One region of the Streptomyces sp. NBC_01264 genome, then DNA from elsewhere that is predicted to be linked to it. Evidence: riboswitches for the same ligand, from Rfam matches in the RefSeq annotation. Region 1 holds a riboswitch; the other holds the start of a gene.
What was found. A riboswitch is a leader RNA that binds a small molecule or an ion and turns the genes downstream of it on or off. The one in region 1 is predicted to bind ZMP and ZTP.

Region 1 (7,733 bases):
TGATCCTCGACCGGCGGATCGGCTCCTACGAGCTGCCCGCCGGCTCCATCGTCATCGGCGCGGGCAACCGGGCCACCGACAACGCCCTGGCCCGCCCCATCGCCTCCGCGCTGGTCAACCGGCTCACCCACGTCCACCTGAACGCCTCCGCCGGGGACTGGCTGGTCTGGGCCGGCGAGCACGGGATCCACCCGTGGGTCACCGACTACCTCACCGACCGGCCCGACCACCTGTGGTCGCAGCCGCCCAAGACGGAGGAGCCCTTCTCCACGCCGCGCTCCTGGCACATGCTCTCGGACGCCCTGCACTCCTTCGGCACCGAGCTGGACGAGACGACCCTCAAGGTGATCGCGCACGGCACCCTCACCCCGGCGCACGCCGTCTCCTTCTGCGGTTACGCGAAGATCGTCCGCCACTCCTTCGGCATCGAGGCGATCATGAAGGGCGACGCGAACTGGCCCACCCGCCTCGCCGACCGCGACCTGCTCTACTACCTGGCCGACGCCTTCCGGGGCCGGCTGGTCAAGGAGCTGCCCGCACGGCGCGAGCACGTCTCGCCCGCCGTCCGGCAGACCGCGTACCGGGCCAAGTCCCTCCTCGTCCAGCTCGCCGAGATCTCCGTCGAGGTCGCCCAGACCGTCATCGCCGACGACGCCGACGGCCTGCCCGTGCTGCCCGCCTGGTTCCTCGTGGAGTCGGCCCGCGACATGCCGCGCCTGGTCGAGGCCCGCCGGTGAGCCGCACCACCCGTACCAGGATCCGGCGACACTGGGGAATGTCCCGCACGCAGGGGAGGCCCCATGGACGAGACCTCTCCTCCGCAGGGTTACCGCACCTTCGTCAAGATCGCCCAGCAGCTGGCCAAGGGCGACGAGGTATTGCACGAGGGCCACGTGTTCCGCGTGACCGCGGTCACGCGGAACCGGACCGGCGTCGCCGTGTCGTTCGACCGGCGCGAGAAGATCCACTACCCGGCGGCCCAGCGGTTCCTGGTCCGGCGCCCGGCCCAGTGGATCGCCCCTTCGCGTACGGGACGCGCTGACGGGATGCCTGGGCACGTCTGACCCCCCGTGACGACGGAGCCCCGTGACGACAGAGCCCCGCGTCCCCACCGATCGCTGGGGACGCGGGGCTCTGCGAGCAGGCCGACTCAGTCGAGGTAGTCGCGCAGCACCTGCGAGCGCGACGGGTGACGGAGCTTCGACATGGTCTTCGACTCGATCTGGCGGATGCGCTCACGGGTGACCCCGTACACGCGGCCGATCTCGTCGAGGGTCTTCGGCTGGCCGTCGTTGAGGCCGTAGCGCATGGAGACCACGCCCGCCTCGCGCTCCGAGAGCGTGCCCAGGATGGACTGGAGCTGCTCCTGGAGGAAGGTGAAGGAGACCGCGTCGGCCGGCACGACCGCCTCGGAGTCCTCGATGAGGTCACCGAACTCGCTGTCACCCTCCTCACCCAGCGGGGTGTGCAGGGAGATCGGCTCGCGGCCGTACTTCTGGACCTCGATGACCTTCTCGGGGGTCATGTCGAGTTCCTTGCCCAGCTCCTCCGGAGTGGGCTCCCGGCCGAGGTCCTGGAGCATCTGGCGCTGGACACGGGCCAGCTTGTTGATGATCTCGACCATGTGGACGGGGATGCGGATCGTGCGCGACTGGTCGGCCATGGCACGCGTGATCGCCTGCCGGATCCACCAGGTGGCGTACGTGGAGAACTTGAAGCCCTTGGTGTAGTCGAACTTCTCCACCGCGCGGATCAGACCGACGTTGCCCTCCTGGATCAGGTCCAGGAAGAGCATGCCGCGGCCGGTGTAGCGCTTGGCCAGGGAGACCACGAGACGGAGGTTGGCCTCCAGCAGGTGGTTCTTGGCCCGGCGGCCGTCCTCGACGAGGATCTCCAGCTCGCGCTTGAACGCGGGCTTGTGGTCCTCCTCCTCTTCGAGCTTGTACTCGGAGAAGAGACCGGCCTCGATGCGCTTGGCGAGCTCCACCTCCTGCTCGGCGTTGAGCAGCGGCACCTTGCCGATGAGCTTGAGGTAGTCCTTGACGGGGTCGGCGGTGGCGCCGGCGACCATGACGGTCTGGGCCGGGGCGTCGTCCTCGTCGTCGTCGGACAGGACGAAGCCGGCGCTGCCGCCCGTCTTGGGCGTCTCCTTCTCGTCGCCCTCGTCCAGGTCCTCGGCCGCCCAGTCCTCGCCCTCGGCCACGGGGGCATCGCCCTCGTCGCCGTCCTTGGCGGTCTTCTTCGTGGCGGCCGTCTTCTTCACGGCGGTCTTCTTGACGGCGGCCTTCTTGACCGTCCGCTTCTTGGGCGCGGCGGCGGCCTCGGCCACCACCTCCTCCTCGGTCCCGGAGGCCGACGGGTCGGATATCGCCGCGGCGGGGGTGGTGGCGGCCGTTTTGCGCGCACCGATGAGGCGCGGCGGGGCAGCGGCCTTCTTGGCGACGCGCGCCGGGGCGGCGGCCGCCTTGCGCACCTTCTTGGCGGGAGCCTTCGTGGCGGGGGCGGCGCTCACGTGCAGCGCGACGCCCTCCTCGTCCAGGACCTGGTTCAGGCTGCGCAGGACCCGCTTCCACTGGTCCACCGGGATGCGGCCGGCCTCGAAGGCCTGGCGCACGTCATCACCGTTGATGTGACCCTGCTCGCGGCCGCGCTCGACAAGCGCGACCAGGGCCTCTGATTCGGCGATTTCCGTGGGGAACGTACGGGACGGGCTGAGCGACACAAGGAGCCTCTCGTTGCGAACAGATAAGGGGTGGCGGGACATCATCGCGCGAACTCGGGAAACAGACCCGAGGGGGGGCTGTATTCCGGGCCGCACGAGGACACCTGTCGGTTCATCGCATGCCCGAGTAGATTCGTTACGCGCTGAATTGAGTGACCTGCGCCACGCCGTGACCGGGGAGCCGGTCGCGGGTGGTCGCGTCCGCCCGTTTTGTCAGCCCGTTTTGCGGGCTTCGATGAGAAAGCGGGCGGTGTGAGCGACGAACGGGCCCTCGTGCGCGATCTGTTCGTGCAGCTCGCGCAATCGGTCCCGATGCTGCCCGACCGTGAAGCCCGGCACCATCCAGATCACCTTCCTCAGAAAGTAGATCACGGCTCCGATGTCGTGGAACTCGGTCCGAAGCCGCTCGGAGCGCAGATCGACCACCTCCAGCCCCGCCTTCGTGGCCCCGGCGACCGCGTCGTCGGGGTGCCGGCCCCGCCGGACCTCCTCGGGCTGCGGGCCCAGGAAGTACTCCACGAGCTCGAAAACGCTCGCCGGCCCGACCTGCTGGGAGAAGTACGTGCCACCGGGCTTCAGCACCCGCGCGATCTCCTCCCACCAGACCGTCACCGGATGCCGGCTGGAGACGAACTCGAAGGCCTCGTCGCCGAACGGCAGTGGCGGCTCGTCGGAGTCCGCGACCACCACCGTGCCGAGCGGGTGCAGCAGCTTTGTCGCCTTGTCGATGTTCGGCGGCCACGATTCGGTGGCCACCGTCAGCGGCGGCAGGGGCCCGGCTCCGGCGAGCACCTCCCCGCCTCCGGTCTGGATGTCCAGGGCGGAGCCGACCCGCGCCAGGTGCCGGGCCAGGAGGCGCTGGTAGCCCCAGGAGGGACGCTGCTCGGTGGCGCGGCCGTCGAGCCAGGAGAAGTCCCAGCCGTCCACGGAGACGGATTCCGCTTCCGCGACGAGGTGGTCGAAAGTACGCGTCATCCCTCGATCGTCCCAGGTCCGGGCCCGGTCATCCACCCGATTGCCGGGCGCGGGGCCCGCACCGGGCCCCGCGGGGGTTCGCTTACACTTACGGCGGGCCGTGACTGGCGTTCGGGTGGATCACCACCGGGGAGCGGCCCGGCGTACACCCGCATCCCGCATCCCGTACGCCGACTGCCGCGCGCCTGGGCGAACCGCGATCCCGTAGCGACGCCAGGAGCCCCGATGACACTTCAGACGACCGCCCAACAGGCACGGACCGCCACGCTGATGGACGGCACCGCCCTCGCCCGCCGCATCTCCGAGCAGACCGCCGAGTACGCCGCGAAGATCACCGAGCGCACCGGTACCGCACCCTGTCTGGCCACCGTGCTGGTGGGCGAGGACCCCGCGTCCGTCACCTACGTCCGGATGAAGCAGAACCGCTGCGCCAAGGCCGGGATCACCTCCCGCCACGTGGAGCTGCCGGCCGCGACGACCACCGAGGAGCTCGTCGCCACCCTGACCGCGCTCTCCGAGGACCCGGAGATCAGCGGCATCCTGCTCCAGCACCCCGTCCCGCACCACATCGACGAGCGCGCCGCCTTCGAGGCCATCGCCCCGGGGAAGGACGTCGACGGGGTCACCATGCACTCCTTCGCAGCCATGGGCTTCGGACTGCCGGGCTTCGTCTCCTGCACCCCCGGCGGCATCATGCGGCTGCTGGAGGCCTACGACGTGGACCTGACCGGCAAGCACGCCGTGGTCGTCGGCCGCAGCGCGATCCTGGGCAAGCCCGCCGGGATGCTGCTGCTGGAGCAGAACGCCACCGTCACCTACTGCCACTCCCGCACCGTGGACCTGCCGTCCATCGTCCGCAAGGCCGACGTGCTGGTCGCCGCCGTGGGCAAGGCCGAGTTCATCCGCGGCGAGGACATCAAGCCGGGCGCCGTGGTCCTGGACGCCGGCTACAACGAGGGCAACGTCGGCGACGTCCACTTCGAGTCGGCCGCCGCCCGCGCCTCCCTGATCACCCCGGTCCCCGGCGGCGTCGGCCCGATGACCATCGCGGTGCTGCTGGAGCAGACCGTCCAGGCCGCCGCCGCGCAGGCCGGTCTGGCCCTCGCGGACCTCTGACCCGCGCCTCGCTCCCTCCGGTACGACGAACGCCCCGGGCCCTTCGGTCCGGGGCGTTCCGTTTCCCGCGGTAACAGGCCGAAAGGACGTTCCGGGACCCGCGCGACAGGGCTCCACTGAATATGTGAAGCCTTCGATGGATATGCACAAGCCCCCGGCGTCGGACGCAGCACCGGACGCAGGACCGGGCGCGGCGGTGGTGGGCGGGAAGCGCCACCCGCGCGGGCTCGCCACCCTCGTCCTCGCCGAGCTGTGGGAGCGTTTCAGCCTCTACGGCATGGTCGCCATCCTCGTGCACTTCCTCGCCGCCTCCCGCGGCCACGGGGGCATGGGACTCCACGAGGGCACCGCGGAGGCCGTGGAAGGCGTCTACATGGCCATGATCTCGCTGCTGGCGCTGCCCGGCGGCTGGATCGCCGACCGGTTCCTCGGCGCCCGCAGGGCCGTCCTGTGGGGCGGCGTGGTCATCATGGCCGGCCACGTCCTGATGGCCGTCCCGAACCCGGTCTTCGTCTGGCCCGGCCTGGTCCTCATCGTCATCGGCACCGGACTGCTCAAGCCGAACATCTCCGCGCTGGTCGGCCGGCTGTACGCGGCCGACGACGACCAGCGGCGCGACGCCGGCTACTCGATCTTCTACATGGGCATCAACCTGGGCGCCGTCATCGCCCCGCTCGTCGTCGGCTACCTCGGCGAGGAGGTCAACTGGCACCTCGGCTTCGGCGCCGCCGCCGTCGGCATGGCCCTCGGCCTGGTCCAGTACGTCCTCGGCGGCCGCCGCCTGTCGGAGCAGCTGCGCACGGAGCCCGTGGTCCGGCTCACCCCCGCCGAGCGGGCCAAGGTGCGCAGGTCCTCCGCGTACGGCCTGGTCTTCACCGCCGTACTGATCACCCTGCTGGCCGCCTCGCACGCGCTGAACATAGACAACATCACCTTCGTGCTGACGATCGTCGCCGTGGTGGTCCCGGCGGGCGTCCTGCTCTCGATGTACCGCAGCCCCAAGATCGACCGGGTCGAGAAGACCCGGCTGCGGGCCTACGTCTGGCTCTTCCTGGCCGCCACGCTGTTCTGGCTGGTCTACGACCAGATGGGCAACGAGCTGAACATGTTCGCCGCCCAGAAGACCGACCTGTCCCTGCTCGGCTGGCACATCCCGGCGAGCTGGACCCAGTCGCTGCCCTCGCTGTTCGTGATCATCCTGGCCCCCGTCTTCGCCGCCTTCTGGGTGCGCCGGGGCAAGCACATGAGCACCCCCTTCAAGTTCGGCCTGGCCCTGCTGCTGACCGGCGCCTCCTTCGTGGTCATGTCGGGCGCCGCGGCCATCGCCTCCAGCGGGGTCAAGGTCTCGCTGATGTGGCTGGTGGGCGTGTACGTGATCCAGGTGATGGGCGAGATGTGCCTGAGCCCGGTGGGCCTCTCGGTCACCACGAAGCTGGCCCCGCGGGCCTTCACCAACCAGATGATGGGCGTCTGGTTCCTCGCCGCCGCCACCGGAGACGCGATCGGGGCCCAGCTGCCCCGGCTCGACGCGGTCATCGGGCAGAGCTGGAACTTCCTGTGGCAGGGCGCCATGGTGATCGCGGCCGGCGCGGTGATGGTCTTCTTCACCAAGCGGCTCAAGGTCCTCACGGGTGAGGCGGCCGCGAGCCGCGAGGCGGTGGCGGTCGCGGCCTGACCGGAGCGGCGCACGGGGCCCGCGGTCAGGAGCGCGCGGCCCCGTCGCGGGCCCTGGCCACGATCGGGGAGGTCTGGAACGCGTGGGCCAGCTCGGTCAGCGGGCGGGAGTCCAGACGGTACGGGCCCGGGGAGTCGGGGCGGGCCTCGGCCGCGGGTGCGGTCTCCTGGCCGGCCTCGGGACGGTCGGTCCCGGTGCGGTCGGCCTCCGTACGTCCGGCCTCCGCGCGGTCGGCCTCCGTACGTCCGGCCTCCGCGCGGTCGGCCTCCGCGCGGCGGCGGCAGGCAGCCGCCAGCATGGCCGCGTCCGAGACGAGGGCGGCCTCCTCCTCGGACCGGCCCTGAGCGCGCGCGGCCCCGTACGCCTCCTCGCGCACGGCGGGGTCGAACCAGCACCCGAGCGCCAGGATGCCGTCGTCGATCACCGATTCGCGGTGGACCAGCCGGATGCCGACCGGTGACCACCAGGTCAGCGGCACGGGCCGCAGTCCGCCCGGGGAGAACCCGCGCAGGGCCACCCAGAGCGGCCGCAGCCGCCGGTAGCGGCAGTAGTCCTTCCACGGAGCCGAACCGCCCACCAGCGGCACCAGGAATCCGGCGCCCACGAACAGGGCCGCCACCGCCGCCAGGGGCGGGGCCACGGTGGTGGACAGGAGGTCCAGGTCCCCGCCGCTCCAGCGTGCGGCCATCGCCGTCCACTTCGCCGCCAGGAAGGCCAGGTCGAAGGCGCCTCCCAGCATCAGCAGGGCAAGTCCCGTACGGAGCGGGCGCAGCGGCAGCATCGAGGGGGACAGGCGACGCAGCCACTTGTGGCACAGCACCGTGAGCGCGGTGCTGCCCACGGTGTGCGCCGACAGATAGCAGATGATCATCTCGCGCAGGAACGGCGTGTGGGCGTAGTACGTGTCCATGTCGCGCAGCCGCTCGACGGGAGCCTCGCCGAGGGCGAACAGGGTCACGATCGCCACCACCACCGTGCCGTACGCCGCCACCGTCAGCCGGGTGGCCCGGCGCAGGACGGCGGCCGGGGTTCCGCTCCAGTGCAGGATCACCACGACACAGGCGCCCGAGAAGGCCGTGAGCAGGCTGTACACCAGGGGAGCCGAGAAGTTGACGACGCCGGTCAGCCGGTTGACGGCCACGATCGTCGGCGGCGCCGAGAGGATGACCGCGAGCGAACCCCCGACGAGGAGCGTGCACACGGCCCGCAGCAGGGGCTGCTCCCAGCCCCGTCTCAACGTCGGCG
Region 2 (7,733 bases), on a different contig from region 1:
TCGCGGTGAAGGGCCGGACCGACTGGAGCTCCAGCGCGCTGGACCAGCTGACGCTGGCCGAGTTCATCCGGTCGGGGGCGTACGACCGGCACGTGCGGGAGATGCGGCTGCGCTACCGGCGGCGGCGTGACGAGCTGGTGGCGGCCGTCGGGGACCGCGCGGAGGTGTCCGGCATCGCGGCGGGGCTGCACGCGGTGCTGGACCTGCCGCCGGGCGGGGAACGGGCCGCGCTGAGGGCGGCCGCCTGGCAGGATCTGGGGCTGCTGCCGCTGTCCTTCTTCCGTCACCCGGCGGCGGCGATGCCCGCGCGCGAAGCGCTGGTCGTCGGCTTCGGGACTCCGTCCCAGAGCGCGTGGGCGCCTACGCTGGCCGCGCTGGTCGCTGCGCTCCCGTGAGGGGGCCCTGCGGGAGCTGTCCCCTACCCGCCCTTCGCCCGTTCCCCGGGCTCCGCCCGGACCCGGTCCTCAAACGCCGGACGGGCTGGATTTGGCCGGCGGTAGCCCGCGCGTGACCGCCGGTGGTTGGGGAAATCCAGCCTCTCCGGCGTTTGAGGAGCGGGGCCTGGCGCGGAGCCCCAGAAGCACCGGGCTGCGCCCGTTCCTTCCTCACGTGCCGGACGGGTGAGCCGGCTCCGCCGGGGGTTCGCCGAAGCGGGCCAGGGCCAGGGCTCCCGTTACGGCCACCACGAAGCCGGCGACGGCCAGCCAGGTCAGGCCCTCGCGGGTGCGGTCGCCCAGCCAGGCCACGCCCACCGCCGCCGGGCCGATCGTCTCGCCCAGCACCATGCCGGCCGTCGCGGCCGTCACCGAGCCCCGCGCCAGCGCCGAGGTGAGGAGGAGGAACGCGGAGCCGCCGCCGAGGAGGAGGGCGTAGAACGCCGGGTTGGAGAGGGCAGAAAGGGAGATGTCGTCGATGAGGCGGACCGCCACCTCCACCACCCCGAAGCCCGTCCCGGCGGCCAGGCCCAGCGTCAGTGCCCGGCTGCGGTCCGGCAGCCCGCCCGCGACGGCCCCGACCACCAGCACCAGCCCGGCCACCGCCAGCAGCCCCAGCTTCAGCGCGAGCGTGCCCTTGCCCGAGCCCTCCTCCCCGGAGGCCAGACCGAGCATCACCAGCCCCGCGCAGACCACCGCGACCGCGCCCCACTCCGTCCCGCTCAGCCGTACCTTCAGCAGCCGCGCCGCGACCACCGCGGTCACCGCGAGGCTGGCGGCGAGGGCCGCGCCCACCGCGTAGATCGGGATGTGCCGCAGGGCGATGATCTGGAGGACGAAGCCGATCCCGTCCAGCCCGAGTCCGGCGAGGTAGCGCCACTGGCGCAGCGCCCGTAGGAGGAGGGCGGTGTCGACCCCGGACCCCGTCCCCGGCTCCGCCGCCCGCGCCGCCACCGCTTGCAGGACCGACGCCGTGCCGAAGCAGACCGCCGCACCGAGCGCGCAAATCATCCCAATGAGCACGAACCGACTCTAGGTCACGGATCCGGCGTCGGCCGGATTCCGTCGGCCGGGGCGGCCGTTCTAGTCTGTGCGCAGCCGGCCACCCCAGGGGGAGCGAACAGTCCATGGACAGCAGTAGTAGCAACGACACCACGCGTACCAAGCGCCGCATGCGCTCCGGCACCGTCGCCCTCGGCGGCATGGGCCTGCTCGCCGCCGCCCTGGTGGCGTGCGGAAGCAGCAGCGAGCCCGACAAGCGCTGCGCGGACCGCGCCACCCTGGAGAAGCTGAACTCCAAGGAGTGCAAGAGCGGCGGCCGCGGCGCGTACTACTACGGCGGCTCCGTCGCGAAGAACAGGGTCAGCGGCGGCAGCTTCGACAAGTCCGCCGTCACCCGCGGCGGCATCGGCGGCAGCCACAAGAGCTCCTCGGGCGGCTGATCCAGCGTGCAGCGACACACCATCGAGCCCCGCCCCGACTGGCAGAAGACCGTCGAGGAACAGGGGCTGATCTACCCCCTGACCCGCTACCCCGACGACTCCCTGCGCCCCTACTGGGACGAGAGCGCGTACTACTCCTTCACCCTCCCCGAGGTCGAGGCGCTGGAGAACGTGGTCGAGGAGCTGCACGCCATGTGCCTGGCGGCGGCGCAGCACATAGTCGACCAGGACCGCTTCGCAGACCTCGGCATCACCGACCCGAAGCTCGCCGCGCTGATCGCCGAGTCCTGGCGGCGCCGCGCCGAACAGCCCTCGCTCTACGGCCGCTTCGACCTGCGCTACGACGGCTCCGGCAGCCCCGCCAAGCTGCTGGAGTACAACGCGGACACCCCCACCTCCCTCGTGGAGGCGGCCAGCCCGCAGTGGTTCTGGATGGAGGAACGCTTCCCCGGCGCCGACCAGTGGAACTCCCTCCACGAGCGGCTCGTCGACGCCTGGCGCCGCCAGGCGGAGCTGCTGCCGCCCGGCCCGGTGCACTTCGCGCACTCCGAGACCGACGAGCTCGGCGAGGACCTGATGACGGTCGCCTACCTCCAGGAGACCGCCGAGCAGGCCGGCCTGGAGACCCGGGAGCTGTCGGTGGAGCGGATCGGCTGGGACAGCCTGTCCGGCCGGTTCGTGGACGAGAAGCTCGGCTTCATCCGCGCGATCTTCAAGCTCTACCCGTGGGAGTGGCTGGCCACCGACGAGTTCGCCCCGCAGGTCCTCGGCACGTACGACCACGGCGGCGGCTCCGGCACCACCACCTGGATCGAGCCCCTGTGGAAGATGCTGCTCTCCAACAAGGCGCTGCTGGCGGTCCTGTGGGAGCTCTTCCCCGAGCACCCGAACCTGCTGCCCGCCTACCTGGACGGCCCGCGCGAACTCGCCACCACCACCGGCTACGCGGCGAAGCCGCTGCTGGGGCGGGAGGGCGCGGGCGTCACCCTGCACCCGGTCGGCGGCGAGCCGTTCGCACCGGAGGAGGACGAGACCTACGTCTTCCAGGGCCTCGCCCCGCTGCCCGACTTCGACGGCAACCGGGTGGTGCTCGGCGCGTGGGTCGTCGAGGACGAGTCGGCGGGCCTCGGCATCCGCGAATCGGCGGGGCCGGTCACGGACGAGTACGCCCGCTTCCTGCCCCACGTCATCCTCTAGGGGGCCCGGACCCGTCAGGCGCCGAGGACCGACCTGAGCTGGTCCAGCCCCCAGTCCAGGTCCTCCTTGGAGATCACCAGCGGCGGCGCGATGCGGATGGTCGACCCGTGGGTGTCCTTGACCAGCACCCCGAGCTCCATCAGCTTCTCGGAGATCTCCCGGCCGGTGCCGCGCGACGGGTCGATGTCCACGCCCGCCCACAGCCCGCGGCCCCGTACGGCGGTCACCGCACCGCCGCCGACCAGCAGGTTCAGCTCCCGGTGCAGGTGGTCGCCGAGTTCGGTGGCGCGCTGCTGGTGCTCGCCGGTGCGCAGCATCGCGATGACCTCCAGGGCGACGGCGCAGGCCAGCGGGTTGCCGCCGAAGGTGGAGCCGTGCTCGCCCGGCTTGAACACGCCGAGCACGTCGAGGTCGGCCACCACCGCCGACACCGGAACGACCCCGCCGCCCAGCGCCTTGCCGAGGATGTACACGTCGGGGACGACCCCCTCGTGCTCGCACGCGAAGGTCTTCCCGGTGCGGCCCAGGCCCGACTGGATCTCGTCGGCCATGAACAGGACGTTCCGCTCGCGCGTCAGTTCCCGTACGCCCTTCAGGTATCCGGGGGGCGGCACGAGCACCCCGGCCTCACCCTGGATCGGCTCCAGGAGCACGGCGACGGTGTTGGAGGTGACGGCGTGGGCGAGGGCGGTGAGGTCCCCGTACGGGACGATCTCGAAGCCGGGGGTGTACGGACCGAAGTGGTCGCGGGCGTCGTGGTCGGTGGAGAACGACACGATGGTCGTCGTGCGGCCGTGGAAGTTGTCGGCCGCCACCACGATCTTGGCGTGGCCGTCCGGTACGCCCTTGACCTCGTACCCCCACTTGCGGGCGGTCTTCACCGCCGTCTCCACGGCCTCCGCACCGGTGTTCATGGGCAGGACCGCTTCCTTGCCGCACAGCGCCGCGAGCTCGGTACAGAAGTCCGCGAAGCGGTCGTGGTGGAAGGCGCGGGAGGTCAGGGTGACCCGCTCCAGCTGGGCGCGGGCGGCGTCGAGCAGCCGGCGGTTGCCGTGGCCGAAGTTCAGGGCGGAGTAGCCCGCGAGCATGTCGAGGTAGCGGCGCCCCTCCACGTCGGTCATCCACGCGCCCTCGGCGGTGGCGACGACGACGGGCAGGGGGTGGTAGTTGTGCGCGCTGTGCGCGTCGGCGGAGCGGATGGCATCAGCAGTTGTCGACACGGGGTCTCCGATCGTCCGTCAAGCCGGTGACGAGGGTGGCGTCACCCTCCATCCTCGCTCGCATCGCGGACGGAGAAACCTTTCCGGCGGCGCGCCCGCTAAGGTGTCGGACACGCACGGCGACTGGCGCACGGAGAACCAACTCCGGGGGAGCCGTGCGCGCACGACCGCACACAGGGCCGCTCGCCTGGGCCTCGCGGGGACGAGATCCGACATCGACCCCGGAGGAACCGCCATGAGCGCGAACCACCACCCGTACCGCCACCCCGCCCTGCTCGCCACCGACCCCGAGCTGGCGTCCTTCGTCGCCGCCGAGGAGACCCTCCAGGCGGAGACCCTCCGCCTCATCCCGAGCGAGAACTACGTGTCCTCCGCCGTGCTGGAGGCCTCCGGCACGGTGCTGCAGAACAAGTACAGCGAGGGCTACCCGGGCCGCCGCTACTACGAGGGCCAGCAGAACATCGACCGCATCGAGGCACTGGCCGTGGAGCGGGCGAAGGGCCTCTTCGGAGTCGACCACGCCAACGTGCAGCCGTACTCCGGCTCGCCCGCCAACCTCGCGGTGTACCTGGCCTTCGCGAAGCCGGGCGACACGGTGATGGGCATGGCGCTGCCGATGGGCGGGCACCTGACGCACGGCTGGGGGGTCTCGGCGACGGGCTCCTGGTTCCGCGGCGTGCAGTACGGGGTCCAGGCGGAGACCGGTCTCATCGACTACGACGCCGTACGGGACCTCGCGCTGGCGGAGCGGCCCAAGCTGATCTTCTGCGGCGGTACGGCGCTCCCGCGCACGATCGACTTCGAGGCCTTCGCGTCGATCGCGAAGGAGGCGGGCTCGGTGCTCGTCGCCGACGTGGCGCACATCGCCGGCCTGATCGCGGGCGGGGCGCACCCCTCCCCGGCGGGTCACGTGGACGTGATCTCGACGACCACCCACAAGACCCTGCGCGGGCCGCGCGGCGCGATGCTGATGTGCCGCGAGGAGCACGCGAAGGCCATCGACAAGGCGGTCTTCCCCGGCCTCCAGGGCGGCCCGCACAACCAGACGACGGCCGGAATCGCGGTGGCGCTCCACGAGGCGGCGCAGCCCTCGTTCGTGTCGTACGCGCACGCGGTCGTGGCCAATGCGAAGGCGCTGGCCGCGGCTCTGCTGGAGCGGGGCTTCGATCTGGTGTCGGGCGGTACGGACAACCACCTGATCCTGATCGACCTCACCGGGAAGTCGGTGTCCGGGAAGATCGCGGCGAAGGCGCTGGACCGGGCGGGGATCGTCGTGAACTACAACACGGTGCCGTTCGACCCGCGCAAGCCGTTCGACCCGTCGGGGATCCGGATCGGTACGCCGTCGCTGACCTCGCGGGGGCTTCGTGCGGAGCACATGCCGGTGGTCGCCGACTGGATCTCTGACGCGGTCTCCGCGGCGGCCAAGGGTGACGAGGCGGCCTTGGCCGTGATCCGCGCCGAGGTCGCCGACCTCATGGCCGCCTTCCCGGCCCCGGGCCTCCCGATCGCCTGATCCCCCCCCGGGTGGGGGGTCCGGTCCCTGCGGGGCTGGATCCCCTACCCGCCCTTCCACCGTTCCCCGGGCTGCGCCCGGACCCCCTGGGGCTCCGCCCCAGACCCCGCGCCTCAAACGCCGGCGGGGCTGGATATGGCCGACGCCGGCGAAAATTCAGCCCCGCCGGCGTTTGAGGCGCGGGTGCGGGCGGTGCCCGCGAAGTGCCGCGCAGCGGCACCCCCCGGACCTCGGCGGAAAGCGGTCGCTCGGCCGGGGCAAGATCCGGACGGCGCGCTACCGCCGGGTACCCGGGCGGGGGACGGGCGGGCCGGGGGCGACCCGCCCGGTTCCGGCCAGTGGCGGGGCCGAGCCCCGTGTCGCACCTGAGAGAATGGGGCCATGGCTTCTGATCGTCCTCGCGCGCTCTCCGGCATCCAGCCCACCTCCGGTTCGTTCCACCTCGGGAACTACCTCGGAGCCATCCGGCAGTACGTCGCCCTCCAGGAGACGCACGACGCCTTCTACATGGTCGTCGACCTGCACGCGATCACCATGCCGCAGGATCCGAAGGATCTGCGCGCCAATACCCGGCTGTCCGCCGCACAGCTCCTCGCCGCCGGTCTCGACCCCGAGCGCTGCACGCTCTTCATCCAGAGCCACGTGCCCGAGCACGCGCAGCTCGGCTGGGTGATGAACTGCATCACCGGGTTCGGCGAGGCCAGCCGGATGACCCAGTTCAAGGACAAGTCCGCGAAGGGCGGCGCCAACAACGCCACCGTCGGCCTGTTCACGTACCCGATCCTCCAGGTCGCCGACATCCTGCTCTACCAGGCGAACGCCGTCCCCGTCGGCGAGGACCAGCGGCAGCACATCGAGCTGACCCGGGACCTGGCCGAGCGCTTCAACCAGCGCTTCGGGCAGACCTTCACCCTCCCCGCCGCGCACATCGTCAAGGAGGTCGCGAAGATCTACGACCTCCAGGACCCGGCGATCAAGATGTCGAAGTCGGCTTCCTCGCCCAAGGGTCTGATCAACCTCCTCGACGAGCCCAAGGCCACCGAGAAGAAGATCAAGAGCGCCGTGACCGACACCGAGGCCGTGGTCCGGTTCGACGCGGAGAACAAGCCCGGCGTCAGCAACCTGCTCACGATCTACTCCACTCTCACGGGCGAGTCGATCCCCGCGCTGGAGGCCGCGTACGAGGGCAAGGGCTACGGCGCGCTCAAGACCGATCTGGCCGGCGTGATGGTCGATTTCGTCACACCGTTCAAGCAGCGGACGCAGGAGTACCTGGACGACCCGGAGACCCTGGATTCCCTGCTGGCCAAGGGTGCGGAGAAGGCCAGGGCGGTCGCCGCCGAGACCCTGGCACAGGCGTACGACCACCTCGGTTTCCTGCCCGCGAAGCACTGACGGGCACCGAAGAGAAAGAGGGCCCTGGCGATCTGGGGGGTGCTGCCGCCACACTGGGGCGGCAGCACTCGTGCGACGCACATGCGGAGCACAGACCACGCACAGGACTACAGGCGGAGGAGAGCTACGTGGGGACCGTAACGCTCGGCGTTTCGATCGCGGTCCCGGAGCCGTACGGCAGCAGCCTTCAGGAGCTGCGCGCCGGCTTCGGGGACGCCGCCGCGCACGGCATTCCCACGCACGTCACCCTCGTACCGCCGACGGAGGTGGCCGCGGAGCGGCTGCCCGAGATCCGCGCCCACCTGGCCGAGGTCGCGGCCGCCGGCCGCTCCTTCGTGATGCGGCTGGCCGGCACGGGCACCTTCCGTCCCCTCTCGCCGGTCGTCTTCGTCCAGGTCGTCGAGGGCGGCCCCGGCTGCACCCGTCTCCAGGGCCAGGTCCGCGACCCGGACGGGCCGCTCAGCCGGGAGCTGTCCTTCCCGTACCACCCGCACGTCACGGTCGCCCACGGGATCTCCGAGGAGGCGAT

Region 2: it holds a riboswitch for ZMP and ZTP, as region 1 does, so the genes downstream of both, glyA (serine hydroxymethyltransferase) here and OG435_RS40230 (bifunctional 5,10-methylenetetrahydrofolate dehydrogenase/5,10-methenyltetrahydrofolate cyclohydrolase) in region 1, are expected to answer to the same signal.

The regions. Positions count from the first base shown of each region.
Region 1 is NZ_JAPEOX010000002.1:1,590,708-1,598,440, reverse strand. It holds gene OG435_RS40250 (ATP-binding protein) at 1-737, shown strand, start outside; gene OG435_RS40245 (hypothetical protein) at 801-1,064, shown strand; gene OG435_RS40240 (RNA polymerase sigma factor) at 1,151-2,722, opposite strand; gene OG435_RS40235 (class I SAM-dependent methyltransferase) at 2,936-3,697, opposite strand; ZMP/ZTP riboswitch at 3,788-3,895, shown strand; gene OG435_RS40230 (bifunctional 5,10-methylenetetrahydrofolate dehydrogenase/5,10-methenyltetrahydrofolate cyclohydrolase) at 3,923-4,813, shown strand; gene OG435_RS40225 (peptide MFS transporter) at 4,950-6,488, shown strand; gene OG435_RS40220 (MAB_1171c family putative transporter) at 6,514-7,733, opposite strand, start outside.
Region 2 is NZ_JAPEOX010000001.1:5,951,162-5,958,894, forward strand. It holds gene OG435_RS27950 (PLP-dependent aminotransferase family protein) at 1-395, shown strand, start outside; gene OG435_RS27955 (hypothetical protein) at 606-1,445, opposite strand; gene OG435_RS27960 (hypothetical protein) at 1,562-1,876, shown strand; gene OG435_RS27965 (glutathionylspermidine synthase family protein) at 1,883-3,073, shown strand; gene rocD (ornithine--oxo-acid transaminase) at 3,088-4,293, opposite strand; ZMP/ZTP riboswitch at 4,403-4,493, shown strand; gene glyA (serine hydroxymethyltransferase) at 4,529-5,809, shown strand; gene trpS (tryptophan--tRNA ligase) at 6,191-7,204, shown strand; gene OG435_RS27985 (2'-5' RNA ligase family protein) at 7,333-7,733, shown strand, end outside.